Regions from separate parts of the Clostridium sp. 10cd* genome, predicted to be linked through region 2. Evidence: a T-box and tRNA genes for the amino acid it is inferred to sense, from the RefSeq annotation. Region 2 holds a T-box; the other holds one or more tRNA genes.
The links. A T-box is a leader RNA that pairs with one kind of tRNA and senses whether it is charged. The one in region 2 lies ahead of cysS (cysteine--tRNA ligase), so its partner is inferred to be a tRNA-Cys.
Positions count from the first base shown of each region.

Region 1: it encodes a tRNA-Cys, which carries the amino acid that the T-box ahead of cysS (cysteine--tRNA ligase) is inferred to sense. The anticodon was not compared.

Region 1 is NZ_CP172347.1:1,697,660-1,713,132, forward strand. It holds gene ACG3M1_RS08350 (ribonucleoside triphosphate reductase) at 118-2,496, opposite strand; gene ACG3M1_RS08355 (anaerobic ribonucleoside-triphosphate reductase activating protein) at 2,515-3,651, opposite strand; gene ACG3M1_RS08360 (metallophosphoesterase) at 3,886-4,956, shown strand; gene ACG3M1_RS08365 (DUF2974 domain-containing protein) at 5,059-6,162, opposite strand; tRNA gene ACG3M1_RS08370 (tRNA-Leu) at 6,472-6,559, opposite strand; tRNA gene ACG3M1_RS08375 (tRNA-Cys) at 6,568-6,641, opposite strand; gene ACG3M1_RS08380 (pyridoxal-phosphate-dependent aminotransferase family protein) at 7,411-8,466, shown strand; gene ACG3M1_RS08385 (NTP transferase domain-containing protein) at 8,463-9,176, shown strand; gene ACG3M1_RS08390 (hypothetical protein) at 9,335-9,934, opposite strand; gene ACG3M1_RS08395 (extracellular solute-binding protein) at 10,119-11,096, shown strand; gene ACG3M1_RS08400 (ABC transporter ATP-binding protein) at 11,084-11,869, shown strand; gene ACG3M1_RS08405 (ABC transporter permease subunit) at 11,859-13,445, shown strand; gene ACG3M1_RS08410 (phosphocholine cytidylyltransferase family protein) at 13,535-14,443, shown strand; gene ACG3M1_RS08415 (DUF1905 domain-containing protein) at 14,671-14,943, shown strand; gene ACG3M1_RS08420 (M23 family metallopeptidase) at 14,967-15,473, opposite strand, start outside.
Region 2 is NZ_CP172347.1:4,010,029-4,025,501, forward strand. It holds gene ACG3M1_RS20125 (CapA family protein) at 1-41, opposite strand, end outside; gene rnr (ribonuclease R) at 60-2,192, opposite strand; gene secG (preprotein translocase subunit SecG) at 2,266-2,496, opposite strand; gene ACG3M1_RS20140 (APC family permease) at 2,723-4,558, opposite strand; gene eno (phosphopyruvate hydratase) at 5,055-6,353, opposite strand; gene ACG3M1_RS20150 (HAD-IIA family hydrolase) at 6,457-7,221, opposite strand; gene ACG3M1_RS20155 (hypothetical protein) at 7,282-7,473, opposite strand; gene nusG (transcription termination/antitermination protein NusG) at 7,735-8,286, opposite strand; gene secE (preprotein translocase subunit SecE) at 8,297-8,476, opposite strand; gene rpmG (50S ribosomal protein L33) at 8,488-8,637, opposite strand; gene ACG3M1_RS20175 (sigma-70 family RNA polymerase sigma factor) at 8,730-9,314, opposite strand; gene rlmB (23S rRNA (guanosine(2251)-2'-O)-methyltransferase RlmB) at 9,347-10,069, opposite strand; gene ACG3M1_RS20185 (Mini-ribonuclease 3) at 10,066-10,452, opposite strand; gene cysS (cysteine--tRNA ligase) at 10,452-11,789, opposite strand; T-box leader at 11,827-12,031, opposite strand; gene ACG3M1_RS20195 (hypothetical protein) at 12,070-12,258, opposite strand; gene ACG3M1_RS20200 (GGDEF domain-containing protein) at 12,327-13,451, opposite strand; gene gap (type I glyceraldehyde-3-phosphate dehydrogenase) at 13,698-14,711, opposite strand; gene ACG3M1_RS20210 (ATP-dependent Clp protease proteolytic subunit) at 14,976-15,473, shown strand, end outside.

The DNA.
Region 1 (15,473 bases), 2.3 Mb from region 2:
GCTTATGGTTCGCGCTGGATTATTTAGCGGGATAACCATCTACTATTATTATAACAGAAAAAATTCCAAATACATAAAAAGGATACATTCCAGTATGAAATATATCCTCTTATTTGCTTATGCTTTCTGCATCATATCAATGTACTTACGAATGTTGGATGCATTACTGTATGTTTCACAGCTTCCATCTCTGCATACGACCAGCGTTGGTGCCTGCATAATTGAGAATTTTTTTGTTAATTCAGCCTGTTCCTCGGCATCCACTTTTTCATAGGATATTCCAGCGCTTTTCAGCCAGGTGTCAGCTATTTTACAATTTGGGCAGGTCTTCGTTGTGAACAGAAAAACACCTTCTTCATTTGCAGCCCTGACGGTATCAGCTTCCTTCTCAACATGTGGAAGGGCATCCTTTCCTTTTAACACAGAATGTCCGATATCATAAACCTTACGTTCTTTGAATTCCTGACTCTTTCCTTCATTCCAATTCTGTACAGGTCGATAGTATCCCGTAATTCGGCTCCATACCTCAGTCGCACCACCACATTGCGGACATGTATAATGCTCCCCGTTAATATATCCGTGATTTCGACAGATGGAATAGGTGGGAGAAAGGGTGTAATAAGGCAGGCGGTAGTTCTCGGCAATTTTTCTTACCAGCGCTGCTGCTGCTTTCCAATCCGGAAGTTTTTCTCCCAAGAACGCATGGAACACAGTTCCGGAAGTATACAAGGTCTGTAGCTCATCCTGTACATCCAGTGCTTCAAAAATATCCTCTGTATAGCCAACAGGTAAGTGAGAGCTGTTCGTATAATATGGTGTATTTCCTTCTTCTGTAGCAGTGATGATATCCGGATAGCGTTCCTTGTCATGCTTTGCCAGACGATATGTTGTTGATTCCGCAGGCGTAGCCTCCAGATTATACAGATCCCCATATTCCTCCTGATAAATTACCAGACGCTCACGCATATGATTCAGAACCTCTTTTGTGAATTTCTGAGCTTCCTTTTGTGTCAGATCCATGCCAAGCCATTTGGCATTTAACGCGACTTCATTCATACCGATCAGCCCCAATGTGGAGAAGTGGTTCGCAAAGGTTCCAAGATACCGTTTGGTATATGGATATAAGCCTTCCTCCAGCAGCTTGGAAATGACCGTGCGCTTTACCTTTAAGGAGCGTGCAGCGATATCCATCAGATGATCGAGTCGCTTATAGAAATCCTCTTTATCTGTTGAAAGGTAAGCAATTCGCGGCATGTTGATCGTGACTACACCAACAGAGCCGGTGCTTTCGCCGCTTCCAAAGTATCCACCGCTTTTTTTACGCAGTTCTCGAAGATCCAGACGAAGACGGCAGCACATGCTTCGTACATCGCTTGGCTCCATATCAGAATTTACATAGTTTGAGAAATAAGGTGTCCCATACTTTGCAGTCATTTCAAACAGCAGCTTGTTGTTTTCTGTTTCCGACCAGTCAAAGTCACGGGTAATGGAATAGGTGGGAATCGGATACTGGAAACCACGTCCATTGGCATCTCCCTCAATCATGATTTCAATAAATGCCTTGTTCACCATATCCATTTCCTTTTTACAATCCTTATATTTAAAATCTACTTCCTTACCTCCAATTATGCAATTCAGCTCAGCAAGATCGGCAGGAACCGTCCAATCCAAGGTGATATTGGAGAAGGGAGCCTGTGTACCCCAGCGACTTGGTGTATTGACACCATATATGAAGGACTCCACACATTTTTTAACCTGATCATAGTTCAGATTATCCGCTTTTACAAAAGGTGCCAGATACGTATCGAAAGAAGAGAAGGCCTGTGCACCGGCCCACTCATTCTGCATAATGCCGAGAAAGTTTACCATCTGATTGCAGAGTGTCGCAAGATGACTTGCCGGTTTGGAGGTGATTTTTCCTCCGACACCGCCCAGGCCTTCCTGAATCAGCTGCTTCAGACTCCAGCCGGCACAATAACCTGTCAGCATGCTCAAATCATGAATATGCATATCACCGGACTTATGGGCATTTCCGATTTCCTCATCATAGATTTCACTCAGCCAGTAATTGGCAGTGATTGCTCCGGAGTTATTCAAAATCAGTCCGCCTACGGAATAGGTGACCGTTGAATTTTCTTTTACGCGCCAGTCGGTGGCTTTCACATAGCTGTCGACAAGCTCCTTGTAATCCAGAATTGTGGATTTCATATTCCGGATTTTTTCCCGCTGCTTCCGATAGAGGATATAGCATTTTGCTACATCACCGTAACCGGATTGAATCAGGATGGACTCCACGCTGTCCTGAATATCCTCCACCTGAATGCGGTCATGTCTGATTTTTGGCTCAAAATCGGATGTGACACGCAAAGCGAGCATATCGATAATGCTTGGATGATACTGGCGTTCCACCGCATCAAATGCCTTTTGAATGGCATTGCTGATCTTGGCAATGTCAAACTCTGAAATCTTTCCATCTCTTTTAATAACCTGATACATATCGTTCTTCCTTTCCTTCTATATACCACGAAGCTCTGTATTTGGAACCTTCGCTTTCGCCAATTTCTGAAACTGCTGCAGGGTTTCTTCATCCCACGCATGCAATCCCTTCTGAATAACACGGTCGCTGTCTTCAAAATTTTGCAGATACCAGGCGGCTGCACCTTGGAGCCAGTCTGCCATATCCTGAATATCCTGAGCTGTATGAAGCTCCTTTACAATGGTTGTACGAAACTCATAAGCAACATGTCCTTCCTTTAGATAGGTGATGCTCTCCTGTATGCCGCTGAGATCAAGATTGCGGATGCCGGCAGTTTCACTGTATTTTTGCGGAGCATTTTTGATGTCCATTGCCACATAATTAACAAGTCCCTCTTCAACAAGGTGCTTCAGCTGATCCGGACTGCTGCCGTTTGTATCCAGCTTGACTGCATAGCCCATGTCCTTGATTTTTTTCAGAAATCCTGCCAGCTCCGGATTTAGCAGAGGCTCTCCGCCGCTGATGCAGACACCATCCAAAATTCCTTTTCGCTTTTCCAGAAAGCTAAGCACATCCTCTTCCTGAAGCTCCGGCATGTTTTCCGGCAGAAAGACAAGGTCACTGTTCTGGCAGAAGGGGCATCGGAAATTGCAGCCGCCTGTGAAAATCGTGCTCGCCATTTTCTGCGGGTAATCCAGCAGAGTCAGCTTTTGAATACCGAACAGCTTGATGCCTGCTTCTTCCTGCTGCTCGTATTTGCGTGCGTTTTCACTCAGACGGCTGAGCGTTGCTTCAAACTGCTGCAGCTCCTGTGCACCGATATCCTTGGATAAAAGCTCCCACCACTGCTGACGAATCATATAGATATCACGGATGATGTCCTTTGTTTTATCAGTCGTATATAGCGATCGGATACGTTTGTCCTGGGGACTGCTCTGTGTAGTCACATAACCAAGCTCCTCCAGACGGGAAATGCTTTTCGTGATAGTCCCTTTATCAAAACAGCCCTTTTGCGCAAGCTGCTGCATGTTCAGCCCCTCCTGCTCATAAATAAGAATCAGAAAGAGAATCTGTGCTGCATTGATATCGTGTCCGCTCAATTTCTTATCATAATATTTCTGACCGCAGCGGTACAGAATCGAGGTGTTTAAATACAAATAGTTGCTGTTATCCATGTCTTCCCTCCAATGGTTGACCACTCAACTATAAGAATGATAGCATACAAAAGTTGAACATTCAACCTTTGTAAAGAATGTAACAAATGAAAAGCAAAGTCATTACAAATTTTTATAATTGTATAAATCGGATAGGTAATCTTTTATCAAAAATAAAAAAGGTTTTGCAAAAATTTTGATACGGGGTAGAGAGCAGCCTCGTTCTGTGCTAGGATAATAGGGAAGGTGAAATTCATGAGAATGCAGTTGTTTTTACTTTTGTGTCTGTTGCTTCTTATCCTTATGCAGCTGTTTTTCTGGCATATGATAAAGAAGCTGTATAAGAAAAAGCAGATCCGTTATGCTTTATCGATATTATCTCTGCTAGGCAGCGTTTTTCTGATTTATCGCTTTACACCGTTTTTTGCGATGTACAAGGATGCGATGCCGATGCGGGGGGCACTTGTTTTGGTACTGAACAGTGTATATGTAGCGCAGATGACAGGCTTTTGTCTACTTGCTTTGCTGCACAAGCTGTACTGCAGAAGGTATTCCAAGGAGTTTCATTCAAGGCTCTATGTGCTTGTTTCTGTTGTCATGCTTTTGTTTTCCGTATATGGAATCGGGTGTGCAGCCCGTGTAAAGGTGCGTCAGGAAATTGTTGAATTAAAGGGAGTGAAACAGGAACAACAGCTTCTGTATATCACTGACCTGCATGCAGGTACAACGCTTTCTTCACCTTATAATACTATAAAGCGTCTGGCTGGGAAATGTGATATAGTGCTGCTTGGCGGAGATTTATTTGATGAATCAACTTCACAAAAGGATATGGAAGCTCTTTGTACAATGCTTTCCGATTTGCATAAAGATGTTTACTATGCAGGCGGGAATCATGAGCTGTTACAGAAGCGGCGCAGGGAATATGAGGCAATGCTGCGCTCTGCAGGTGTGCATATTTTGCAGGATGAATCTGCAGTGGTGAACGGTGTTAGAATAATCGGACGAAGGGATCGGGGAGAAGAAAGACGCTCCTGGTCTTCCCTTACGAAGGAATATCAGGGGAATGAGCCTGTGATTTTACTGGAGCATCGCCCGGAATCTGTAGAAGAGTACTTGGATGCACAGTTGCTGCAGCTATCCGGACACACGCATAACGGTCAGATTTTCCCGAATACTGTGCTGACCAGAATCCCGTACCCAAGAGCATATGGCAACTATGATGTCGGCTATCGCATGCTGGTATCGTCAGGAGCAGGCACATGGGGCTTTCCGATGCGGGTCGCATCCCATAATGAAATTTTGTTCGTTACGATACGGCCAAAGTGATGCATGCAGGATACAAAAAAAGAGAATGCAATTTCAGTATCGTTCACTGGAATTTGATATTCTCTTTTTACTCGCTTGTGCATGGGATTGAAGAACACGTAATCAGTCTGTAGGCTTTCCGTTTTCAAGATTTGTCTCGATGGCACTTTTCGCACTGGACAACAGCTTCAGGATGATATCGGAAAGCATCTTTTTAGTCTGCTTGTCCGTGCGGTTTAATGCTTTCAAAATCAGAGCAGTGCTATGCATCCGGTTTTCATTCATTTCCTTAAAGGAGGCGGCATTGGTGTTGCTGAGTATCTGAAACACAGCATCCGTGAAGGCTTCTCTCTGGGAGCGGTCCAGCTCACTGATCCAGTGCTTGATGGTGCTGTCCAGAACGATGCTCTGGCGATCTAACGCATCCAGTCGTACGAAATCAGGACCAAGCACCTCCCAGGAATAGGGGTCATGCTGCCATAGGGAAATCTGTGTACTGGAAATCACAGTATAATGCTCCTCATGCTCCATCAGCATACCGACAACGCTGGATTGTGGAACAAAGGTTTCTATACGCTGTGCAATAGAGCGATAGCCTGCTGCTTGCAGCGTTTCTGCGGAAAAACCCGGGCCGTCGTGATTGTATACCCGCTGTATCCGATTCTGTATAGCGAAAGAACAAAATGCAGCTGCATAGACCGCAAGGTTTCCACCCTTGGAATGCCCGCATAGGATTATACGCCGATCGGGATATGCAATTGCCATCGCCTCCAAATACTGTACCGCTTCCTTTTGGGAGGGAATGGTGTCCAGAAAGGTCATATTAAAATCCTCTTTCCATCCAACAAGTGTATTATCTGTTCCGCGATAGGTTATCAGCATGACATCATCCTCCAGCAGACAGGTGAGGGCATAAAACTGTTTTTCCATAGAGGGATCCAGATGGTCGACATATCCGCATAGTATTACATTCCCATATCGGTTGCCTTCTGCCATTTTATGCAGCAGCTGCAGGTCTTCCTTTACGCGGAAGTGAATTTCCTCCGGATTTATCGCCCTTATAATTTCAGAAGCACGCTTGACATAGAGCATATCCTGTTTGGCAAACACCGGCTGCAGTCGCAGATAGGATAGACAGCTGCATATGAGGGTATCCACTGCACAGCAGGGAACTTTTGAAAACGTTAAATCATTTCTCCATGTAAGATAATCAAACAGATTGCTCATACTATCATTCTCCTATATTTTTTCAGGTGTATCCATTACCACTTTGAAGGTGGTCTGCTCTGGAAGCAGGTGCTTATTGTTTTCATGAGGGAGGACCTGCATGTAAGATACCTCCATAAAACGCTGTGTCGCTTTTTCCTTCATTCACATTTTCAGTCAGCACAATAAGGTGAAAGAGGTTGTATGCGGTGAAGACTGTATAAGACAGGTTTCTTGCTGAATCGTCCACCGTTCCCTGAAAATAGTTCACATAGCACTTCCATAGTATTTATATAAAAAAAGTCCTTTTTCAAGGACTGTTTTTCTGAATGGTGGGAACGGTGGGACTTGAACCCACACGGGATTAACTCCCAACGGATTTTAAGTCCGTTGCGTCTGCCTATTTCGCCACGATCCCAACAAAAATGGAGGTTCCGATCGGATTTGAACCGATGATCACAGAGTTGCAGTCTATTGCCTTACCACTTGGCTACGGAACCATCTGACATATTCTTTTTGAAACATGTTGCTTTAATATTATACAATAATTTTTAGAAATTGCAATAGGCATTTTGCCTTTTTATAGCTTTTTTTGGAAGATTTGTCACTATTCACGGATCTAATTGCAGATAATAGCATAGATAAGGGCAAAAACGAAATTACGTAGGGCAGTAAACTCATACAGAAAGGAGCACACGCTATCATATCACTGATTGATTTGTTATACCTACATGAATCATAACCTCCCATGTTTATGAAGAAACAGGAGATTAAAACAAGAATATCGAGATTGGCGCAAGCACTATAAAATATTGTAGAAAACAGCAAGCAGGGATTTTCACAGGCTTTTACTTTAGGTTCGTTGCAAAAGGGAGAATTCAAATTTTATTGATAAATTACGATAGGATTGCATTCTCCTTTAGTTAAAATTAACCACAATCGAGTAAGAACCTTTCCACAATATGGCTTTTTAACATACTCATAGAACACAGGCCAATCAAGCTGACGGACCACAGCTGATAAAAGTAGCTGATTACAGTCCTATACATATGATTAAATAGACACCGCGCTTTTCTTTCTGTACATGTACCATAGAATCAAAATATCCAAAGGATGGGAATGAAAAAGAATCTGTCCAAATCTTTTTGTTCGTTTCAAAATGAGAAATACATTTTAGAATATGAACAAAATATGATTAAAAATTCAGTTGTATTTTTCTTATTTGCATAATATAATCTAAAATATGAACAAACAACTGGAGATGATACTATGAAATTGTTCACAGTGGGACCTGTTGAGATGTATCCTGAAACATTACAGGTCAGCGGTACACAGCTGCCATACTTTCGCAATGATGAATTCTCATCCATCATGAAGGAAAACGAACAGCAGCTGCTGACCTTATGCGGCTGTCGTAAAGGAAGAGCATTATTTCTGTGCGGCAGCGGAAGTGCAGCAATGGAGGCGGTTGTTGCCTGCAGCTTTCGCAGACAGGACAAGGTACTGATACTTCGCGGAGGGAGCTTTGGCGAGCGCTTTGTGCAGCTGTGCAGAATTTACGGGATACCCTATGATGAGCTGTGTCTGCAGGAGCTGGAGGCATTGCGAAAGGAACACCTGGACGCTTTTTTTCAAAATGAATATTGTGCCCTGCTTGTCAATCTGCATGAAACAAGCACCGGACAGCTTTATGATATTCAGCTGCTTTCTGCATTTACGAAAGCAAAGAATATGTATCTGATTGTGGATGCCATCAGCAGCTTTATGGCTGATCCGCTGGATATGGACCAAATGGGAATCGATGTCTTGATTCTTTCCTCTCAGAAAGCACTGGCATTGTCCTGTGGATTGTCGATGGTGGTTTTGCAGGAATCCTTCTATCGCGATATGGTCGAGCCCAAAGATGATATCTGCCTGTATTTGAGCTTAAAGGAGCATGCACGCAATATGGAGAGGGGACAGACTCCCAACACACCGGCAGTGGGTATCCTTATGGAGCTTCATGAGCGATTGCAGCACTTACAGGGGGATGGCTTTGTCCTTGAACAGCAGCGGATCGCAACGCGTGCTGCCTACTTTCGAAGCAGAGTTCAAAAGCTGGAAATACAGCTTCCACACTTTCCTCTCAGCAACGCCCTGACTCCACTGCTGTTTGACGGTGATGCGCAGAAGGTTTATCAGTTTCTGAAAAAGAGCTGTGCCATCACACTGACCCCGAGCGGAGGAGCAATGAGGGAGCGTATGCTGCGTGTGGGGCATCTGGGAAATCTGAAGCTGTGTGATTATGATGCCCTGTGCGACGGGCTGAGGGAGTATGGAAAATGAAAGCAATTCTAATGGCAGCCGGTATGGGTACCCGTATCGCCACGAAAACAAATGAACCGAAGTGTTTGCTGGATATCGGCAACGGGCCTCTGATCCGCCATACGGTCGAGCTGCTGCTGAACAATCATATGGAGGTATGCATCTGTCTGGGCTTTAAAGGATATCTGATCAGGGAAGCACTCCGTGATTATCCAATCACGTTTTATGAAAATCCGTTTTATAGGGTTACCAACAGCATCGCATCCCTCTGGTTTTCCAGAGAACAGCTGGATGAAACACAGGATCTTCTGCTTGCGAATGCGGATGTTTTCTGGCAGCAGGATATTCTTGACCTTCTGCTTGCGGATCAGCGTGGAATCGTTTTACTGGCAGACAGCTCCCGCAGATTGAGCGGAGATTATTTCTTCCATTGTGAAAACGGAATCCTGACAGATTATGGAAAGGATATGCCGGAGGCTGAGCGTACCAGTGAGTATGTCGGCATTGCCCGGATACAGAAGCAGGAGATCGCCTGCTTTCGCAAACAGCTGGAGCTGCTCGTCCATGAAGGTGATTGTCAGCTTTGGTGGGAGAATACACTGTATTCCATGATACCGCAGAAGCAGATTCCGGTACAGGATATCGCAGGGCACTACTGGTCGGAAATCGATGTTCTGCAGGATTATGAAAATATACTGGACTATGTGCACCGGCATCCACAGTGTCTGTAACCTGCGCAGCCAATGCGGAGGTAAGCACATAAAAATAAAATTAGACTTATCACAGCCAGGCATGAGGTCTGGTCTTGATAAGTCTTTTTTGTGCCGTATACCGGCAGTCTGATTTGAATATCGTGTACATGCTGGAAAGGCTTCTTTCAACGGCATGCTTATTTCTTTCGCACATGAAGCTGATTATCCATAGGGATCGAGGCATCCTCCATATCCATATAATTCATATATGCGTAGGTGATGCTCAGCTTTTTTCCATGCAGTCTGCGATAGTATCGGATATAATCCATCGCGGACAGATCACTGGTAATATAATTCTTATAATGAAACAGCATCGACATTTCCAGCTTATCGCTTGCCTTATGCATGAAATCCACCAGCTCGCCACTTGTTTTCAATCCGGTATCCGGCAGTGTCAGCCCCACATCCCTGCTGAATGTCTTCATATGCAGATAGATGCTGTGATCATAATCGACATGCAGGAAATTACCGACACTCTCTGTGATACATTCCCGGTTTGTCTCCATTTTTACATTGGACAGCGGTGCAGCATAGCCTTGTGCACAGGCGATCGGTACGAGCAGATCCGCAGGCAGAAAGCCGATTTGCAGACTGTCATCCTCTTTGATGCGTACATCAATCAGCCACGCCAGATCATCACTCATCAATAGCAGCCGTTCTTCTTTTTCGGCAGCCTGTACGCCGCTTAGCTGCAGCAGCATGCAGAATACCAGCAGAATCGGCAGTTTATGCTTCATAGAACTCCTCCTTTCCTTTTTCTAGTATACGTCAGGTGAAAAAGGGTTATACAAAACTTGCGATATGTTCAAATAGCATCGGAATTGTTGCAAAATTGTAATAATGAAATGCGAAAATAAGATTGAAATGTTTTCTTAATGTGATAAAATGGGTACTACATGAACAAAGATAGGGTTGAGGTGTATGAAAAAGCTGATTCTTGCCATGGTTGTGATCACCATGGCTTTACTCGTGAGCATATCCAATGAACAGAATACGATTATCGTCTACTCCTCCATGGAGCAATTCCGTGGAGAGGAGCTGCAGCAGCAGCTGAATGAAAAATTTCCGGATTTGCATGTCATGGTCATGTATGTATCCACCGCCAAGGCTGCGGCAAAAATATCTGTGGAGCAGGAGCAAAGCGATGCGGATATCGTCGTTGGTCTGGAAACCTCCTACATGGAGAAGATTAAGGATCAGCTGGCGGATATCAAGGGAAAGAGCCGTCTGCAGTATCTGGATGGTCTGGCACCTAAGGATCACGGCAATGCGTATGTGACCTGGGAACGACAGGCAGGTGCCTTCATCATCAATACGGATGTATTGAAAAAGCATAAGCTCAGCGAACCGAAAACCTATGAGGATCTGCTGGATCGCAAATATTATAATCTGATTGCCATGCCAGACCCGAAATCGAGCGGCACCGGCTATTTCTTCTACAAGAATCTGGTGAATACCATGGGAGAAGCAAAGGCTCTGGCATATATCGATCAGCTGGAATTCAATGTCAAGCAGTTTACGGAATCCGGCAGCGGACCGATCAAGCTGCTCATTCAGGGCGAGGTCGGCATCGGCTTGGGACTGACCTTTCAGGCGGTCAATCAGATCAACACCGGCTCTCCCTTTAAAATCATCTATCCCAAGGAAGGCTCGCCCTATTCTCTGACGGGCACCGGTCTGATGAAGCGTCATGCGGATGATCCCGATGTACAAAGGGTGTTTGATTTCATCATCAACGATTTCCTGTTGTATGATAAGGAGCACTTCTCACCGGAGGCTATCCTGAAGGATCAAAAGAATACGATACAAAATTATCCGACACACATTCCGTATGCCGATATGAACGGCATCGAGGACATACATGAAAAAGAAAGGCTGCTGGACTTATGGAAGTATTAGAAAAAGAAAAGCTGATCGTTCGCGATCTGTATAAAAATTTTGATGGCAAGGATGTACTGAAAACGATATCCTTTACTGTGCATGAAGGGGAATTTCTAAGTGTGCTGGGACCCAGCGGCTGCGGCAAGACAACGCTTCTGCGAATCCTGATCGGACTGGAACAGCAAACCAAAGGGCAAATCCTAATGGATGGAGAGGATATCTCCCACTTGAAGCCGAGTGAGCGAAATATGGGAATCATATTCCAAAACTATGCACTGTTCCCCAATATGACCGTACTGGAAAACGTGGAATATGCATTGAAGCTGCGTTCGGATAAAAAAGCGGAAAGCCGAAAGATCGCCTTACAGACACTGGAAGCGATCGGTATGAGCGATCAGATTAAAAAACGCCCCTCCCAGCTATCCGGCGGACAGCAGCAGCGTGTGGCAATCGCCAGAACACTGGCGCTGAATCCGAAAATCATTTTGCTGGATGAGCCGATCAGTGCACTTGATGTCAGCATGCGCGAGGTCATGAAAAAGGAGCTGAAGGACATTCAGAAGCGCTTTAATTCCACCATGATCTTTATCACCCATGAACAGGAGGAGGCATTTTATCTGTCCGATCGCATCATGGTTATGAGTGAGGGAAACATCGAGCAGATTGATACACCGCAGAATATTTATCACCATCCGGCAAACCAGTATATCATCGACTTCGTCAATGCGCATCTGGACGGCAAGCTGGAAAGTCTGTGTAAATGTACGGGGAAACAGGTCTATGAACAATAAACGCTATCAGGCCTCCCGTGTCCTCGTTGCCCTTTTTCTGTTTTTCTTTGTCATCTGTCCGCTGATTGCCCTGCTGGTAAACATCGATGCCAAGGATATTCATAAGGTACTCACATCCCCGCAGTTTCAGCCAATGGTGATCAACTCGCTGTGCACCACCATTCTGGCAACCCTGTTATCCGTATCCCTGGCCTTTGCACTTGCCTGGTTTATGAACCGTTCCCATATCCGGCATCGCTCTGTTTACACCATGCTGTTCACACTGCCGATGCTTATCCCCTCCATCTCCCATGGGATGGGGCTGGTACTGCTGTTCGGTGATAACGGCATCATATCCAATCTGCTGCATATGAAATTTTTCCTGTACGGGTATGTCGGTATCATTCTTGGCTCCATCCTGTATTCCTTTCCGGTTGCCTTTTTGATGCTGAACGATACCTTTCAATATGAGGATTACACGACCTATGAGGCTGCCAGTGTGCTTGGCTTATCCAAGCGCCAGCAGTTCTTCACCATCACGCTGCCCAATATCAAGGGGCCTTTGATCAGTGTTGTTTTCTCAGTCTTTACGATGATTTTTACCGATTACGGCGTACCGCTTGTCGTCGGCGGGAAATCCATCACCCTTCCGGTATATATGTATCGTGAGGTCATTGGACTTCTGGATTTTTCAAAGGGAGCCATTATCGGAATCCTGCTGCTGATTCCTGCAGTTATCGCTTTTGTCCTTGATTTGAAAAATGAAAATAAGGGCAGCAGCTCCACGGTAACGCGTTCCTATCAGATTGCGCCGAATGCGAAGCGTGATCGTATTGCCCATATTGTTTGTATCGCCACGGTTGTCTTTCTCTCTTTGCCGCTGATCACCTTTGCCGTGCTTTCCTTTGTCAATCACTATCCAACCGATCTTTCTTTGACACTGGATAATATTATACAGGCGATGGATCTCGGCGTTCGTATGTATTTGAAAAATTCGCTGGCGATTGCAATGCTGACGTCCATGGTCGGCGTCTGTCTGACCTATTTAACAGCCTTTATGACAGCCCGTAATGCATCGCAGCTATCCAGCCGCGTTTTGCATCTGGTGTCCATGATATCGCTAGCCATACCCGGTGTCGTCCTCGGTCTGAGCTATGTGCTCTTTTACAAGGGAAGCTTTCTGTATGGCGGCATTGCGATTCTGGTGCTTGTCAACATTACGCATTTCTTTGCCAATCCTTATCTGATGGCATACAATTCGCTTCAGCAGTTTCACAGCAATCTGGAGGATATCTCCGCAGCAATGGGGATTTCCCGCTTCCGTATGCTGAAGGATGTCTATATTCCCTGTACGAAGGGAACCATTGTAGAGATGTTCAGCTATCTGTTTGTCAATTCCATGGTGACGATATCCGCAGTATCCTTTCTGGCGAATTTCCGCAATATGCCGCTGTCGCTGCTGATACCGCAGTTTGATTCGCAGTCACTGATTGAGGCGACCGCCTTTATCTCTGTTGTGATTTTGCTTGTCAATCTGATTGTGAAGCTGCTTGTATATGTGGTGAAAAGGAAGCTGATCAAGGATCATGAGGCTTAGCAGGAGGCTTCCTCCTATGTATTTCGATATTTGCAAAACCGCTGTACTCTGCTATAATGATAAAAGCGCTGTAAAGAGGAGATAAATATATGAACCTTACATTAAATCAGTTTGAAACCCTTGTGTATATCGAACGCCATCAAAACGACAAATGCACCCAGAGAAGACTGGCAAAAAAGCTGGATCTTTCTCTCGGTGTCATCAATAAAACCCTGACGGAGCTGCAGGACAGCGAGGTGATCAAAACCAGAGGCAGCTCTATGTACGATGTTACCCTCAAGGGCTACGAGGTACTGGAGCCCTATCGCGTGAAGAAGGCGATCTTTCTTGCGGCCGGCTTTGGATCCCGCATGGTTCCGATCACCTTGAATACACCCAAGCCGCTTGTTCTGGTACATGGAAAGCGCATCATAGAAACCCTGCTGGATGCTGTCGTGGCTGCAGGGATCGAGGATATCACAATTGTGCGCGGCTATCTGGGAGAGCAGTTTGACGTACTCCTGCACAAATATCCGAAAATCAAATTCATTGAGAATCCGCTGTTTAACGAAACCAATAATATTTCCAGTGCCTATCTGATTAAGGATATGATGTGCAATGCCTATGTGCTGGAAAGCGATCTGTTGCTGTACAATCCGGAAATTATTCGCAAATATGAATATACGACGAATTACTGCGGTATTAAAATGGACGTTACCGATGACTGGTGCTTCTATACCCGAAAGGGCTATATCAGCAGACTTGCCGTAGGTGGCAAGGACTGTCATCAGATGGTGGGAATCTCCTTCTGGAATAAGGAGGATGGAGAGAAAATGGCGAAGGATATCGAAGAGGTGTTTAAAATGCCGGGCGGTAAGGAAAAGTATTGGGATGAGGTGGCATTGCGTGAAAAGCTGTCCAATCACAAGGTCATTGTAAAGCCTGTCCGTCAGGAGGATATCGTGGAAATCGATACGTTCAAGGAATTGAAGCAGATCGATCCTATCTATAATGTTTAACGAGAGGAATTTCACCAGGTAAAAAGCTTTCATTACGGTAAGGGATGCAGGAGGCTATTCCATGCATTGCATGCATCTGGAATAAGATGGAGCCACAATCGTCTTATGCGTAAAAAAGCCTTACCGAGGAACTTCCTTTTTCTCTGTTTCGGATAGAACAAGGAATATCCTGTGTATGGGCGCTGTAAAGCTGTACAGGATATGAAAGAGGAAAGGCTGTGTGCAAAATGAATCCTAAAATCTATGAATTTGATGCCGTGCTGCAGAAGGTTGATGGTATCGATGGTGCCTATATCGAGTTTCCGTGGGATGTAAAAGAAGAATTTCAAAAGGGGAGGGTCTGCGTACATGCGACATTTGACAATGTGGCGTATGATGGCTCCCTTGTCCGCATGCAGACTGTCCGCCATATATTAGGTGTGCGCAAGGATATTCGCGCTAAAATAGGGAAGCAGCCGGGAGACAGCATTCATGTTACCATACAGGAAAGAAGCCGCTGAGGAAGCAGATTCCAAAGCGGCTTTTATACGAATTCATCTACCGGAGCATAGCGTATCCGCTGCTGTGCTGTGGGGATACCTCCGTATACAGTGTGCCATTGTCCGTTTTCCAACACCTCATATTGGGTAAAGGCGCAGGGAAGCCCGTTCGCATGCAGAAAATCAGCACTGTCCATGAGCTGGAAATGAAGATGGGGGAACATGGAATTGCCACTGTGTCCGATGCTGCCGATAAAATCTCCTGCTTTGACATACTGTCCAACAGCCACCGCAATCGAATTCGGCTGCAGGTGACAGAAGGCGGCATAGACCGTATCCGTATACTGGATTATTACGGCATTTCCGCTGATTTCACATATTTCTTGGTCCTGCCTACGACGACTGTTTTTAAAAGCCATCAGGGCATCAGAGAAAAACCAGGCGCGTTTTCTTTCTCGGCAGCCATCCATCACATATACCACCCTTCCATCACATGGGGCATACACAGGCAATCCATAGCAATAGCACGAAGATAATGCGACACCGAATAA
Region 2 (15,473 bases):
ACAAGCAGCACACACCCCAAAACTATCCATAATTTCTTCATACTCTTTCCCTCAATACCCTATCGGGATGCCTTCTTACGCTGCCGCTTTTTCTTCTCTACAACCTCAAAGTCAACCTCACGTTTGAAACGATCCGCTCCACTGCACTTTACACGAACCTTCTGCCCCATTTTATACACCTTAGCCGTATGCTCGCCAATCAGTGATTTCGTCATTTCATCATAATGATAATAATCATCCGTAAGGGCTGTCACATGCACAAGACCCTCTACCGTATTCTCCAGCTCTACAAACATTCCGAATTTGGTAATACCGCTGACAACACCGTCAAACATATGCCCGACAAAGCGCTCCATATACTGCGCCTTTTTCATATCGTCTACTTCCCGCTCCGCATCCACTGCATTGCGTTCCCGCTCACTTGCCTGATTAGCGGCAGCCTCACACCACAGCTCATCCTGCTTCATGCGCTCGACATCATCACTGGATGTAAAGATATAACGCCGAAGCATTCGGTGAACTACCAGATCCGGATAACGCCGAATCGGCGAAGTAAAATGCAGATAATTTTTCAATGCCAGACCGAAATGCCCGATACAGCGGTTATCGTAGCGTGCCTTCTGCATAGCCCGCAGCATAAAGCTCGATAACACAAAATAATTCTCCTGTCCTCTGGCCTCATTCAGAAGACTCTGCAGCTGTGCGGGGTAAACATTTTGTATACCGCCCTGAAAATTATAGCCGAGTGACTTTGCAGTAGTAGCAAAATCACGCATTTTCTTAGGCTCCGGAGCTTCATGGATTCGATACATGGAAGGGACCTCCATCCATTTCATGTGCATGGCGACACATTCATTTGCGGCAATCATAAAATCTTCAATGATCCGCTCACTCTCTCCGCGCTCCCGCAACACGATATCTGTCGGATTCCCCTTTTCATCAACGAGAATCTTTGCTTCTCTCGTATCAAAATCTATCGCTCCCAGACGCTCTCTTCGCCGTCGGATGATACCGGAAAGCACCTTCATGTTGAGACACAAGTTCAACAGGTGCGGATATTCCTTCTGTGACTGCGCATCACCCGCAAGAATCGCATTCACCTTTTTATATGTCATTCGCTCATCACTGCATATAATGGAAGGATATATCTTATAATTGTCGATTTCACCCTTCTTATCGATATCCATACAGCATGTCAGCGTAAGCCGATCCACTCTTGGATTCAGGGAACAGATTCCATTGCATAGGGCGTGGGGAAGCATCGGTACCACACGGTCAACGACATAGACCGAGGTACCTCTGGCATAGGCCTCCTGATCAATGGCACTTCCCGCCCTCACATAATGGGAAACATCCGCTATATGAACATACAGCCGGTATCCTTTATTGTTCTCCAGCTTTTCCACAGATATGGCATCATCCAGATCCTTGGCATCCTCTCCATCTATCGTAATGGTCAGCAGCTTTCGCAAATCCTTGCGCTGTGCAATATCATCCTCTTGGATGGTTTCCGGTATCTGCTGTACCTCCTGCATGACATCCTCAGGAAACTGCGGATTGATATCCTTTTCCAGTAAAACTGATAAAATATCAATACCCGGATCATATTTATAACCGATTTCCTTCTCAATATGGCACTTCAGTACAGTCCCATAGCTGTCAATTCCTAGCAGAACCTTGGAATCATTCACAAGACGGAAATCATCGAAGTTTGTTATTCTAACCTTGCGGTAATTCAAAAATGCATCCGACAGGAAATATTTTCTGCCCTCTTTGATTTTCACGGTTCCCACCAGCTGTCTGACACTGTGCTCCAGAACCTCAATCACTTCTCCCTCAACACTTTTATCATTGTTTGTCCATGTCTTCGCAAAAACAATATCCCGATCCATACCGAGACCCAGGTGATCCCGACCTATATAATAGCTGGTATCCGCTGTTTCCACAAAGCCGAAGCCTTTCGGATTGATGCGTAGTGTACCTGTAACATACCCCAGCTCTTCACTTGTGAAATAACGCTCCTTGGCGTCTCTTGCGAGTATATGCTCTGCTTCCAGATCATTTAACAGCTTCATCAGCTGTGTGAAGGATGCACTGTCTTCCATATCCAGGGCTCTTGAAAGCTGTGCCGCATGCATACCTCGATAACCGTTTCCATGAATCAGCGCCAGCAGTTCTTCTTTTTTATTCATAGCTCATCAGCCCTCCTTTTTTCCTATAACAATATTATACCATTAAAAAAAGACCTTAGACGGTCTTTCTTACTTACTTAACAATACGAATGATTATAACAAGAGCGAAAAACACAATTCCTGTCACCAGAGTGACATTGGACATGACTTTTTCAGAGCCACGTTCCTTAACGTTTGCGAACAGATTCAGTCCTTCACTTCCACCGAAGGCGCTTCCCAACCCGTCAGATTTTCCGCTTTGCAATAAGGAGAGTATTATTAAAACGACCGCTGCAATCATCAGTAAGGTGTCTAAAATGCCCATAATAATCCTCCTTTCTCAATACGTTCTTAATCATTATAACAAACACACGGATAAAAAACAATTTATTTTTTGTAAAAGGACGAGATTCTCCTGTGTTCAAGGCATAATGGATGTATCTTGTATGCTGTACATAAGACTTATGCTGTCAGATGCTCCCTCCTCGATCTGAACACGCTCCAGCTTCTGCCCCACAGACAGGACGAAAAACAGCTGCTTAACGCTCTCACTATATGATATAGGGAACACTGACAACGGAAACATTGCGCAATTTGCTCAGCTGCAGCTTTAGCTGCATGGAGGTTTGATTGTGCAGAGCATGAAAACGTTTTTTCTTCATAACGAATTGCGGTAGAATCACCGTTACACTTTCCTTCTTTTTCAAATCGTTCTGCGCTTCCTCGACATGATGCAATATCATTTCATTCACATTCCGGTATGGAGCATCCTCGACGATCAGCGGAATATCGAGCCGCATTTGCTGATACAGCTCCTGCAGCTTTTCAGTCGCCTCCGCATTCGTATTTACGTGATAGAATTCCATTTCCCTCACCTGCAGGGAGCATGCATAATGATAAGCCTTCAGAAAGCTGCGGTTGATGGAATCAACAGGCAGTATGACGCTTCCATGGATCTGCAGATCATACGGCTGCAATTCCTCGGCAGAACGGATTTTCAGGCTCTCCTTGACATAGTGGTAATGCCGGTGTATCCGCTCCATGATATATACAAGAACCGGAATGCAGATCAACACGATCCATGCACCGTGCAGAAATTTACTTGCTGCGATGATCACACAGGTAATTCCGGTGATCACCATACCGGCTCCGTTGATGAATGCCTTATGCTTCCACTTATCTTCCTTTCTTTTCACCCATCGTACAAACATTCCCGCCTGTGATAATGTAAAAGACAGAAATACACCGACTGCATACAGCGGCATCAAAAGATGGGAGGACGCATGAAAATAGATCACGAGTGCGGCAGAGAGGAAAAACAGCAACAGAATTCCATTGGAGAAGCTTAAACGGCTCCCCCTTGACATAAACTGTCTTGGCACGAATCCATCCCTTGCCAGAATGGACAACAGTAATGGTAAATCAGCAAAGGCTGTGTTTGCAGCCATTGTAAGAATAACTGCGGTCGTTACCTGCACCAGATAAAACAGCAGAGTCCCGTTTCCGAAAACAGCCTCCGCTATCATGGCAATCACCGTCACATTCGCATTTGGTATAATATGATATAGGGAAGCAAGTGCAGAGATTCCAAGGAAAATCACAAAGACCAGCCCTGCCAGAAGGTACAGCACACGCTTGGCATTTTTCTGCGCCGGTTCACGGAAATTAGGAATTCCGTCGCTTACTGCCTCTACGCCGGTCAGTGCCGTACAGCCGCTGGAAAAAGCCTTTAGAAACAGCAGCAGACCTGCATTCTCCACAAACTGCGGCATAGCTGCGGAAACAGCCGGAGTTTCATGGAATATCAGCACCTTTACAAAGCCTGTGACAATTAACAGTAAAATCGTGATAATAAACAGATAGGTCGGAATACCAAACAGAACACTGCTGTCCTTCATTCCCCGCAGATTGCCAATCGTAAGCAGGCTGATAATTATCAGCGCGATGCCCGTACGCATAGAAAGCAGCTGTGGGAATGCGGAGGTGATTGCTGCTGTTCCTGCACAGACACTGACCGCCACTGTCAGCACATAGTCAATTGCCAGAGAAGCCGCCGCAATCAATCCGAATACCTTTCCCAGATTATCACTGGCAACGATATAGGAACCTCCTCCCTGCGGATAACAATTGATGGTCTGCCGATAGGAAAATACCAAAATAAAAAGAAGAAATACAATTGCAAAGCCTACCTTCATCAACAGTCCGTAGGATGCCATTCCCAATACAGGAATCAATACCATCAGAATTTCCTCACAGGCATAGGAAACGGATGAAATCGCATCACTTGAAAGGACAGGAAGTCCCCATATCACACTGAACTTCTCATGATCCAGTGCATCACTACGCAGCGATTGTCCCAGCACAAGATGCTTTATTTTTTTTAACATAGCTACTCCCTCGATTTCTATGAAGCATGCAGAAAATATCTGCTGACACTATTTTATGCTTCCAGCGAAAATAGTCAATTCATACACAGGTTTATTTAGATAAACTTTATATACGATATAGTTTCGCAAAGTATGATAGAAATTCATTAGAGAAATGCTAGAAATCCTTATCATATGAAAAGGCCCTGATGGACTGATCAAGCTCGAACAGACAATAGCCGGTATCAAATCGCAGAATTCTGCAGGTCGCTCATGGACTGGGAAACAGGTAAAGGGATTACCTTTCTTTGGTATGCGACAGGAAAAGAATATAAGCAGCAGCCCTGAAGCACTCTTCGCAACAGCTTGTCCTTAATTTCTATAAGCAGTGGGCCACATTATTACCGCATTGCCTGAATCCGCTGCACTGTGGCTGAAAACCATTTCACAACAAAAGGGTATCCTCCTGTAAATTCGAGAATACCCCATGATGTATTTATAAACGCTGAATGAACGCTTAATGCTTGTAAATGTTATAGAATGCTGATTTCCCCTGGAAAAGAGCAACATCACCCAGCTCTTCTTCAATACGAAGCAGCTGATTGTATTTCGCAATACGATCTGTTCTGGACATGGATCCGGTTTTGATCTGTCCCGCATTGAAGGCAACTGCGATATCCGCAATTGTCGCATCCTCTGTTTCACCGCTTCTGTGAGATACGACAGCCGTATAGCCGTGTTTCTTTGCGAGCTCCATTGCATCGAAGGTTTCTGTCAGTGTACCAATCTGATTCACCTTAATCAGGATGGAATTCGCGATATCCTTATCAATTCCCTCCTGCAGGATTGCCGGATTTGTGACAAACAGGTCATCCCCGACAATCTGAATTTTCTTACCCAGATGCTCCGTCAGCTTTTTCCAGCCATCCCAGTCGCGTTCTCCCAGACCGTCTTCAATGGAGATAATAGGATATTTCTCAACCAGTTCATCATACCATGCTATCATTTCATCTGTTGTCTTGGAGCCCTGTCCGGATTTTTTCAAATCGTACATCTTTGTTTCTGTATTATAGAACTCACTGGCCGCAACGTCCATCGCAATGCAGATATCCTCACCGGCACGGAAGCCGGCAGCCTCGATTGCTTCCATAATACATTTCAGCGGCGCTTCATTGTCTTCCAGGTTTGGCGCAAATCCACCCTCATCACCGACAGCAGTGACCTGTCCCTTGCTCTTCAACACTTTTTTCAGGGCATGGAAGGTTTCAGCACCCATACGAATTGCTTCGCGAATGCTTTTTGCGCCTACCGGCATAATCATAAACTCCTGAAAATCCACAGAAGAATCCGCATGACTTCCGCCGTTTAACACATTCATCATAGGTACCGGCAGTGTCTTGGCATTGATACCGCCTAAATAGCGATACAGTGGCAACCCATAGTAATCCGCAGCAGCATGTGCAACCGCAAGGGAGATTCCCAGAATCGCATTCGCTCCGTATTTGGATTTATCCTTAGTTCCATCGGCATCAATCAACGCCTTGTCAATTGCAGCCTGGTCGGTAACATCCATTCCCAAAACCACATCGATCAGAATATTGTTAACGTTCTCCACTGCCTGCAGTACACCCTTACCGCCATAACGGGAAGGATCGCCGTCACGCAGCTCCAGTGCTTCTCTTTCTCCAGTGGATGCTCCGCTTGGCACCATGGCACGACCTACAAATCCGGAAGCTGTTTCCACTTCCACCTCAATTGTAGGATTTCCTCGAGAATCCAGAATTTCTCTGGCATGAACATTTGTAATCAATGACATAACCTATGTCCTCCTTTATCTACACTTTTTATACATGCACAGTATAGCACAAACCCCCTTTTGTCTAAAGGAGTTTGCCCAAACTAACACATTTTCACACAATTTATTCCGCAAGTAATTCTCTAAGATCATCAATGGTACGCGTTGGATAAATCTGTAGTTTTTCCACATCCTCGCGCTGATGCACACCACTGGTCACAAAAATCGTATCCACATGGTTTTCCACACCCAGCAGGATATCTGTTTCCAGATTATCTCCCAGAATTACTGCCTCATCCGCATACAGCTGAAAATATTTCAATGCTTCCTCCAGAATCGGAGCATGCGGCTTCCCGATTTTCGGAGAAACCTGCCCGCTTGCATATTCAAACATCGCTACAATGGAACCATTGCCTACCGCAAATCCACCCGGCTGTGCAAGCAGGCGGTCATTATTGGTACCGATCAGCTTCGCTCCCTTCAACAGAAAATCCAATGCCTTAGAATATTTCTCATAGGTACCTGTGTTATCCAGACCAACAAAGACCAGATCAACATCCTGCTCTGTAACGGTAAAGCCGTTATCCTCCAAGGCCTCTCTTAGTCCATCCTGCCCGATATACCAGACGTTTCTTCCCTCATAATGCGCAGCCGCATACCTAGCCGCTGCCATGCTGGAGGTAAAGAAATGCTCTTCCCGGATACCGGTGAATCCCATCTGTTCCATATGCTCCACATTCTGGCGCTTTGTACGCTTTGCATTATTCGTCAGAAAAACAAAACGCTCGCCCCGTTTCGTCAGCGTGTCGATAAACTCCTTAGCACCTTCTATAATCTGTGATCCGCGATACATGGTACCATCGAGATCTATGAAATATGTTTTTTTCATACTGCCACCTGCTTTCTACTCCTTAATGATATAGAAAGCACCATTTTTGTCAAGTGGCACCTATCTGCTTTTCCCTCTTGTTTTCTTCTTTTTCGGGTTAACCAGGAGCAGGCCGATAATAATCAGAATAGCCGGCCAGTAATTCCCCACAAGATAGTTGAAATACATTGCCATTTGATCCGGATCAAAATTAGGCTTGAGAAGAAGCACAACACCACTGATTCCAATGATAAATCCTGCCCGTTCCCGCATTTTTATCACTTCCTGCCTCTATTATAGGAAGATACAGCGACGAATTTTGTCAGTTTCCCGCCATGTCTGCATATTTTTTTAAACAGCTGCATATATGCACAGCAGTCAATTATTTCCACTTTATTAAGGAAACAGTTTCTATCCTATGCTCCTGTGCTGTTTAAAGGAAGCCCTGAAAAGTCTTTTGAGTGCTCATTAAGGTAAACGAAAAAAGACGCAGGTATTCTACGTCTCAATTATTTTATAGAAATTCGCAGCGCTTTAAAGCTCCACTTTCTCCAATTCGCCGTATCCGATTTCCGTCGGAGTTTCACGCCCAAACAGAATGGTCAGTACAACAGCTGTCTGAGAATCCTCATGCAGTTCCTCAACAGTTCCTTCAACATTGGCGAAAGCCCCGCTCAGAATGCGTACACGGTCTCCAACAACAAAATCGATCTGTACCTTACGCTCACTCATACCAAGACGGCGCAGGATGCTCTCCATTTCCTCTTCAGCAACAGGGAACGGCTTCGCACCACCACCACTGGATCCGATAAATCCGGTAACGCCCGGCGTATTACGTACGATATACCATGCTTCATCTGTCATGATCATTTCAACAAACAGATAACCGCTGAACAGGTTGGTCGTTTTCTCTACTTCCTTACCGTTCTTGTATTCAATCTCTTTTTCTTCTGCGACAATTACACGGAACAAATAATCCTGTAGTCCCATGGATTCCACACGACGCAACAGATTTTCTTTTACACGATTTTCATGTCCGGCATATGTATTGACCACATACCACTGCTTTTTATTTTCCTCAGCCATGCTTTACCTCCTACACGATTCCAATCAGTTTCAAGAAACCGGATGATACAACCTGACACAGGTAAAAGAATAAGGCCAGGAATGCTACAAATCCAAATACTGTTACACTGTCTCTGGCAAGATCCTTTGCCTTTGGCCAGCGTATTCTCTTCATTTCGGTTAAAATCCCGTTAATACTGAACCATTTCATAAGCTGCCTCCTTATTTCGTTTCCTTGTGAAGTGTATGTTTACCGCATTTCTTGCAGAACTTCATCAATTCAATACGCTCATTATGCGTTTTTTTGTTCTTTGTAGTTGTATAGTTTCGAGAAAGACATTCGGTGCAGGTTAATATGACTTTATCGCTCATCAGGAACACCTCTTTCTTTGCCTATTTACTTTATCATAAAGAAGTGGTTTCGTCAATTTAATTTCCAATTCCAAGCAGGAATGCTGCGAATTCTACCGCATTTCCTCCCTTTCCCTGTCTTTTCGTACCTTCTGTAGTGTATTATCCACTTTTTTCACCTTGACCTGAAGCGTGTCCGCAATCTGGCGGTACGTATATCCAAGCGCACGCAAATCGACGATTCTTTTTTCCAAATCGCTGAGAGCCTCCTTGCGTGTATTCACACGATGCTGAAATTCATAGGAAACCGCAAAGCTTTCATTAGGCTTTTCCATTATATCAAGCAGACAGTAGCCTCCCGCCTCCTCGCGTATACAGCTATCCAGGGAAAGCACACGTCGTTCATGTGCCGACTGCCGGTAACAGTCAATCAACAGATTGTGAAATACACTGCAAAAATAATGATAGAAGCTGGCCTCCTGATCCTCGCGATAGTCATCGATCGTCTGTACAAGCTTGAGTCTTGCCAGCTGCAGGTAGTCATCCTCAGATAGCCCGCTTTTGCAGGCTCCGATATATTTCTTAATCAGCTTATCAGCTATTTCCTCATACTTATGCATGAGGGCTGCAAATGCCATTTCGTCTTTTTGTCGTATTAAATATAGTAATTCATAATCGTTTTCGTAAACTTCTTCCATCTATTTTCTCTCCCCGAAAGGGAAGCAGAAAATTACAGAGGATGGCGCTGTGCGTGAATCTGGTAAAGCAGGATGCCTGCTGCCACGGAAGCATTTAAAGAGCTGACGCTTCCCTCCATCGGCAGACGGACACAATAGTCGCAATTCTTTTTCACAAGAGAGCTGATACCGAAGCCTTCGCTGCCAATCACAAGAACAAGAGGTACATCATACTGTCCTTCACGGTAATCGCGGGAATTCTCAAAATCTGTTCCGACCACCCAGTAGCCCTGCTTCTTCAGGTATTTGATTGCTTGTACAAGATTGGTGACCACGCTTACCTTTACGGTATCAATTGCTCCGGTACTCACCTTGGCAACCGTCGGTGTCAGACGAACATTGCGATGCTTTCCAATGATGACGCCATCTGCCCGGATACAGTCACAGGTACGTAGAATCGCCCCCAGATTATGAGGATCCTCCAAGCCGTCCAGCATCACCAGCAGCGGCTGTTTTCCCTGCGGAACGCTTTCCAGCAGTTCTTCCAGCTCCCAGGTCTTGTAATCGTCGATACAGGCGGCAATGCCCTGATGGTTTCCGTTCAGCAGCTGATCCATCTTCTTTCTGCCCAGAACCTTTACAGGGATCCGTCTTTTTTTGATTTCACCTTCCAGTGCTGTATCACGGATACCCTCCTGTATCAGAACCTCATGAATGGGCTTCCCGTCCTGCAGAAGCTGCTTTACAACATTCTTTCCATATACATACTGCGTCATTGGTATTCTCCTATCTTCTGAATTTCCTCCCACAAGGCCTTCAGACGGTCCTCCTGATGCGTCAGATACAGCCAGCCGAATAATGCCTCCAGACCGGTTGACATACGGTAGGTTGTCACATCCGCATTTTTTGCCTTGCTTGCGGAATGGGTATTGCGTCCGCGCAGGACGATTGCATATTCCTCTTCACTGAAAAATGCACGCTCCTTCAGCTGAATCAGAAAATACGCCTGTGCCTTCGCACTCACCCAGGACTCACTCTTCTTCTGTAAAATTTTGGATTTCTGCCAGCCCTGTGCCAGCAGCATTTCCCGAACCAGCAGCGACATGACAGCATCTCCCATATAGGCAAGCGATGTTCCGTTATACTCCTTAATATCCATTACAGGATACCCTTCTCTATCAGCTTCGCACGGTATTGATCAGCCGTCTCAAAATCCTTTTCCTTAACGGCTGCCTTCCACTGACGGTGCAGCTGTTTGTCTTCCTCGCTCATTGTCAGACGCAAAAGCTCAATGCCCAGGACATCCATCATTTTCTCCAGGGTACGAACCAGTGCCTTCACCACCTGCAGATCACTTTCTCTCTGACGCAGTGCCTGATTGAGAGCCTTAACAGTTTCAAACACAGCCGCAAAAGCATTCGGTGTATTCATGTCATCCTGCATAGCATCAAGAAACGGCGCAAGCTGATCCTCATCACAGGTCTCATCCATGTCAACATCGGCAAGACCCAGTTTAACATACGCCTGCTTCATTGCAGTAGCCACGCGGTTCAATTCCTTTTTCGCCGTTTCGATTGCTTCCTCATTGATATTCAATGGTGCACGATAGTGTGCAGACAGCATGACCCAGCGCAATACATTTCCACCGATTTTCGCAATCATATCCTTTGCCCAGATCACATTCCCCAGACTTTTGGACATCTTCTCTCCATCAATATTCACCATACCATTATGAATCCAGTAATTAGCAATCGGAGAGTCGTAAGCTGCACGAGACTGTGCAATCTCATTTTCATGATGCGGGAATTTCAAATCCATACCACCGCCGTGAATATCAATCGTATGCTCACCGCCAAACTCCTGATTGATCATGACTACACATTCCGTATGCCATCCCGGACGTCCCACAGACCATGGAGAATCCCACTTGATACCTTCTTCTGTTTTTTTCCACAATGTGAAATCCAGCGGATTTTCCTTCTTGCTGTTCTCGTCAATACGCGCACCAACAAGCAAATCCTCGATCTGCTGATTGGACAGCTTTCCATAGCTTTCCACACTGTTTACTCTAAAATACACATCGCCTTCCATTTCATATGCATGTCCCTTATCCACCAGCAGCTTAATAAAAGCAATAATGGCATCCATGGTTTCTGTAACCCTTGGAGCCGCATCCGGCATTGCAGCGTGCAGGGATAAACGGTCATGATTATATGCATCTATAAATTTCTCTGTAATTTCTGCTTCACTTACTCCACATTCCTTTGCGACCTTGATGATCTTATCATCAACATCGGTATAATTTGAGACCATTTTAACGTTGTACCCAATCGCCTGAAACGTGCGCTTCAGCGTATCGAATACAACGATGGGCCGGGCATTCCCGATGTGGGGATAGTTATATACTGTTGGACCGCATACATACATATGCACCTCATTTTCATGCAGGGGTTTAAATTCTTCCACCTTTTGATTCATACTGTTGAATATTTTCATATCATTTCCTCCTTATAAATAAAAAAAGCACTTATATTATAGAGACGCTGTTTCGCGCGGTTCCACTCTATTTGAAAAATGCTTTTCCACTTGGTACGTTAACGCCGAACTACGTATTCTTCTACATTATCGAAAAATCCCTCCAAGGGGCATTTCCCGCATGAATTGTTTCTGCTTCCACCATTCAGAAATCGCTGTCTTTCCATACATATGCCGGTACTCATCCTTGTCACAGGTTTATCTTGTTTTAGTATAACAGGGAACTATGCGGATTTCAATACTACCGCTCATTTCCCTCGCTTTTTTCCTTCTCAAGCGCTTTTGATATATTCATGAATTGAGCCATCAGGTCATCACTCAGTCCGGATTTTTTCATTTCATCCACATAGACTGCATCCAAATCATCTAGCTCCTTGAAACCATTTGTATCTCCTTCATCATTGGTATTCAGCTTTGTACGCAATGCCATGATCTTCACCTCACTCAGAACTGTGGTTATAGTTTACACCTTTCCGTCACATTTGAAAAGAGGAGATGCTATATTTTTCTGCTGTTTTTCATTTTATACATCTGCACATCCGCCTCATGGAATACATCCTGCAGCGATGCACACTGTACAGGATCATACAGCGCATACCCAACCGATAGGGAAATCGGTATGTCACAGTCCTTAGGCACGGTTTCCTCATAGGTCAGAATACGTTCACACAAAGACTTCATCTTCTTATCATCCGCATCGGGTACTAAAACAACAAACTCATCACCGCCGAAGCGATATACCGGACAGGTACTGGCACATTTTCCAATCACCGTTGCCGCCTTCCTTATATATTCATCCCCGATCTGATGCCCCTGTTCATCATTGATTTTCTTTAATCCGTTCAAATCCGCAATCAGTATCCCCAGCACCTCATCCTGTTTGTTCTGGATATCGAGTTCAAATGCATTTCGATTTTTCAGACCTGTCAAAAAATCTGTATTCGCCATATCCTTATACATGGGATTGCTGATACGCTTAAACAAACGAACAGCGATGAATACGGCGAGCAGACAGGCAATTGCCGCAATGATCGGTGTACCGATGCGAATTATCTGAAAAGCACGGTACTGATGGGTGGCATCAAATTCAATTCCCAGCACACCCACGACCTCATTGCCCTTATGAATCGGGAAATAAGAGATAAAGATAGGACCCCATTCCGTATTTTTTATCTGATTCGGCAAAATAATTTTATCATGTAAAGCAGCCGTTAGCTCCGGGATGATTTCCTCTTCGATTTTATCTCCGGGATTACGAAAATCAGAGCTGTCATACGGCAGACCATCCACCAGATATACATACTCCCCCTGTATATTTTTTTCTGCAGTATATAGATAACGTACATTCGTGCTGGCTTTTACTTCTTCCAGTTTCTCCTTCATACGTATATAGGCAGGATTATCTCTCGTCAATGCCTCTGTATTTTGAAAAGTGGTCTTATCCACATAATCATCCACATACTGATAGATGCTGTGAGAGCGCTCCTTGAGACTGTTGATCATATCCTCATGTGTGATAAAGTAGTTAAAAAAATACACACAGATCAAAGGTGTTGTCACAAGAACAGCTGTCACAATGGATACCTGTACATCTACTCTGCTGATTCGCCGTTTTCTATCCATAGTTCTCTCCCCAAATTTGTTACATCAATTATAGCATGCACATAGAAAGGAAAACAACGACGAAACAGAAAACATTACAATTATTCTGCCGATATCAGTAGCTTCCATCTCAGAGGCGATATTTGTAATTGTTTTCGTCATTCTTTCACGCCATATCCGGAAGTGCGTTCAGCTTTAACTTCCTTCGCATGAATGCATAAAAAAGACCACCGTAGTGATCTTTTGTTTATACTTTTCGTCTGGGAATTAAGCTAATTCAGAGAAGAATTTGATTGTTCTAACCATCTGGCTAGTGTAAGAGTTTTCGTTGTCATACCAAGATACAACCTGTACCTGAGTATTTCCGTCTTCCATTTCCATAGCCATTGTCTGAGTTGCATCAAACAGTGATCCGTAACGCATACCGATAACATCGCTTGAAACGATTTCGTCAGTAGTGTATCCGAAAGATTCATTTGAAGCAGCCTTCATAGCAGCGTTGATTTCGTCAACAGTTACTTTCCCCTTAACAACAGCAACTAAGATTGTAGTTGATCCTGTAGGAGTAGGTACACGCTGAGCGGAACCGATCAGTTTACCTTTCAGTTCAGGAATAACCAGACCGATAGCCTTAGCAGCACCAGTAGAGTTAGGAACGATGTTTACTGCAGCAGCACGGGAACGACGCAGGTCACCTTTTCTCTGAGGTCCGTCCAGTGTCATCTGATCACCTGTGTAAGCGTGGATTGTTGACATGATACCGCTCTGGATAGGAGCTAAATCATTCAGTGCTTTCGCCATAGGAGCTAAGCAGTTTGTAGTACAAGAAGCAGCAGAGATTACTGTGTCTTCCGGTTTCAATACATCGTGGTTTGTGTTGAATACAACGGTAGGCAGATCGTTTCCTGCAGGTGCAGAGATAACAACCTTACGAGCACCAGCTTCGATGTGTGCAGAAGCTTTGTCTTTTGAAGTGTAGAATCCTGTACATTCCAGAACAACGTCTACACCTAATTTTCCCCAAGGCAGGTTTTTAGCATCAGCCTCAGCATAAATTGTGATTTCCTTTCCATCAACTGTGATAGAGTTTTCACCAGCAACTACTGTATCAGCTTTAGCGTATGTACCCTGTGTAGAGTCGTATTTTAATAAGTGAGCCAGCATTTTTGGAGAAGTCAGGTCGTTGATTGCAACTACTTCGTAACCTTCAGCCCCAAACATCTGTCTGAATGCAAGACGCCCAATACGTCCAAATCCATTAATAGCAACTTTTACTGTCATCTTCAAAGTCCTCCTTTTAACACTCTTATTATACGTATTTCATAGGTAAATGTCAATTGAGAATCTTTTCACTTGCAGTTTTTTTCAGCCTTCCTTCCGTTTTGGACAGTATCCGGCAAAAATTGCGATTTTCACCCTTAAAAAGGGCTTTTTTCAGTATAACAAAGCGTCATAATTTGTAAACGATTACATCAATTCACTGCTGACATACGGTATTAAAACGCCTCTTTCGAGCATACTGTGTATAGAGACGGGAGTGATAGTATGGTCTTTGTACCGACAATTATAGAAAGAAACGCAAGCAGTGAACGGGTGTATGATCTGTACTCCTGCCTGCTGAAGGAAAGAATCATCATACTGACGGGAGAGATTGACGATGCCATGTCCAGCTCCATTTGCGCACAGCTGCTGTATCTGTCCAGCATTAGCAGCGAGCCGATTCAAATGTATATCAATTCTCCCGGCGGCAGTGTCAGTGCGGGACTGGCTATTTATGATATAATGAAATATATCCGCTGTGATGTCAGTACGATCTGTATGGGAATTTGCGCAAGTATGGCTGCTGTGCTGCTGAGTGCGGGAACACAAGGAAAGCGAAGCGCATTATCAAACAGTGAAATCATGATTCATCAGCCTATGGGCGGTATGCAGGGACAGGCCAAGGATATGGAGATCGCTGCACTGCATATTCAGAAGCTGAAGGAGCGGCTGTACAGCATTCTCAGTGAGAATACCCGGCAAAGCAATGAAACACTACGCCGG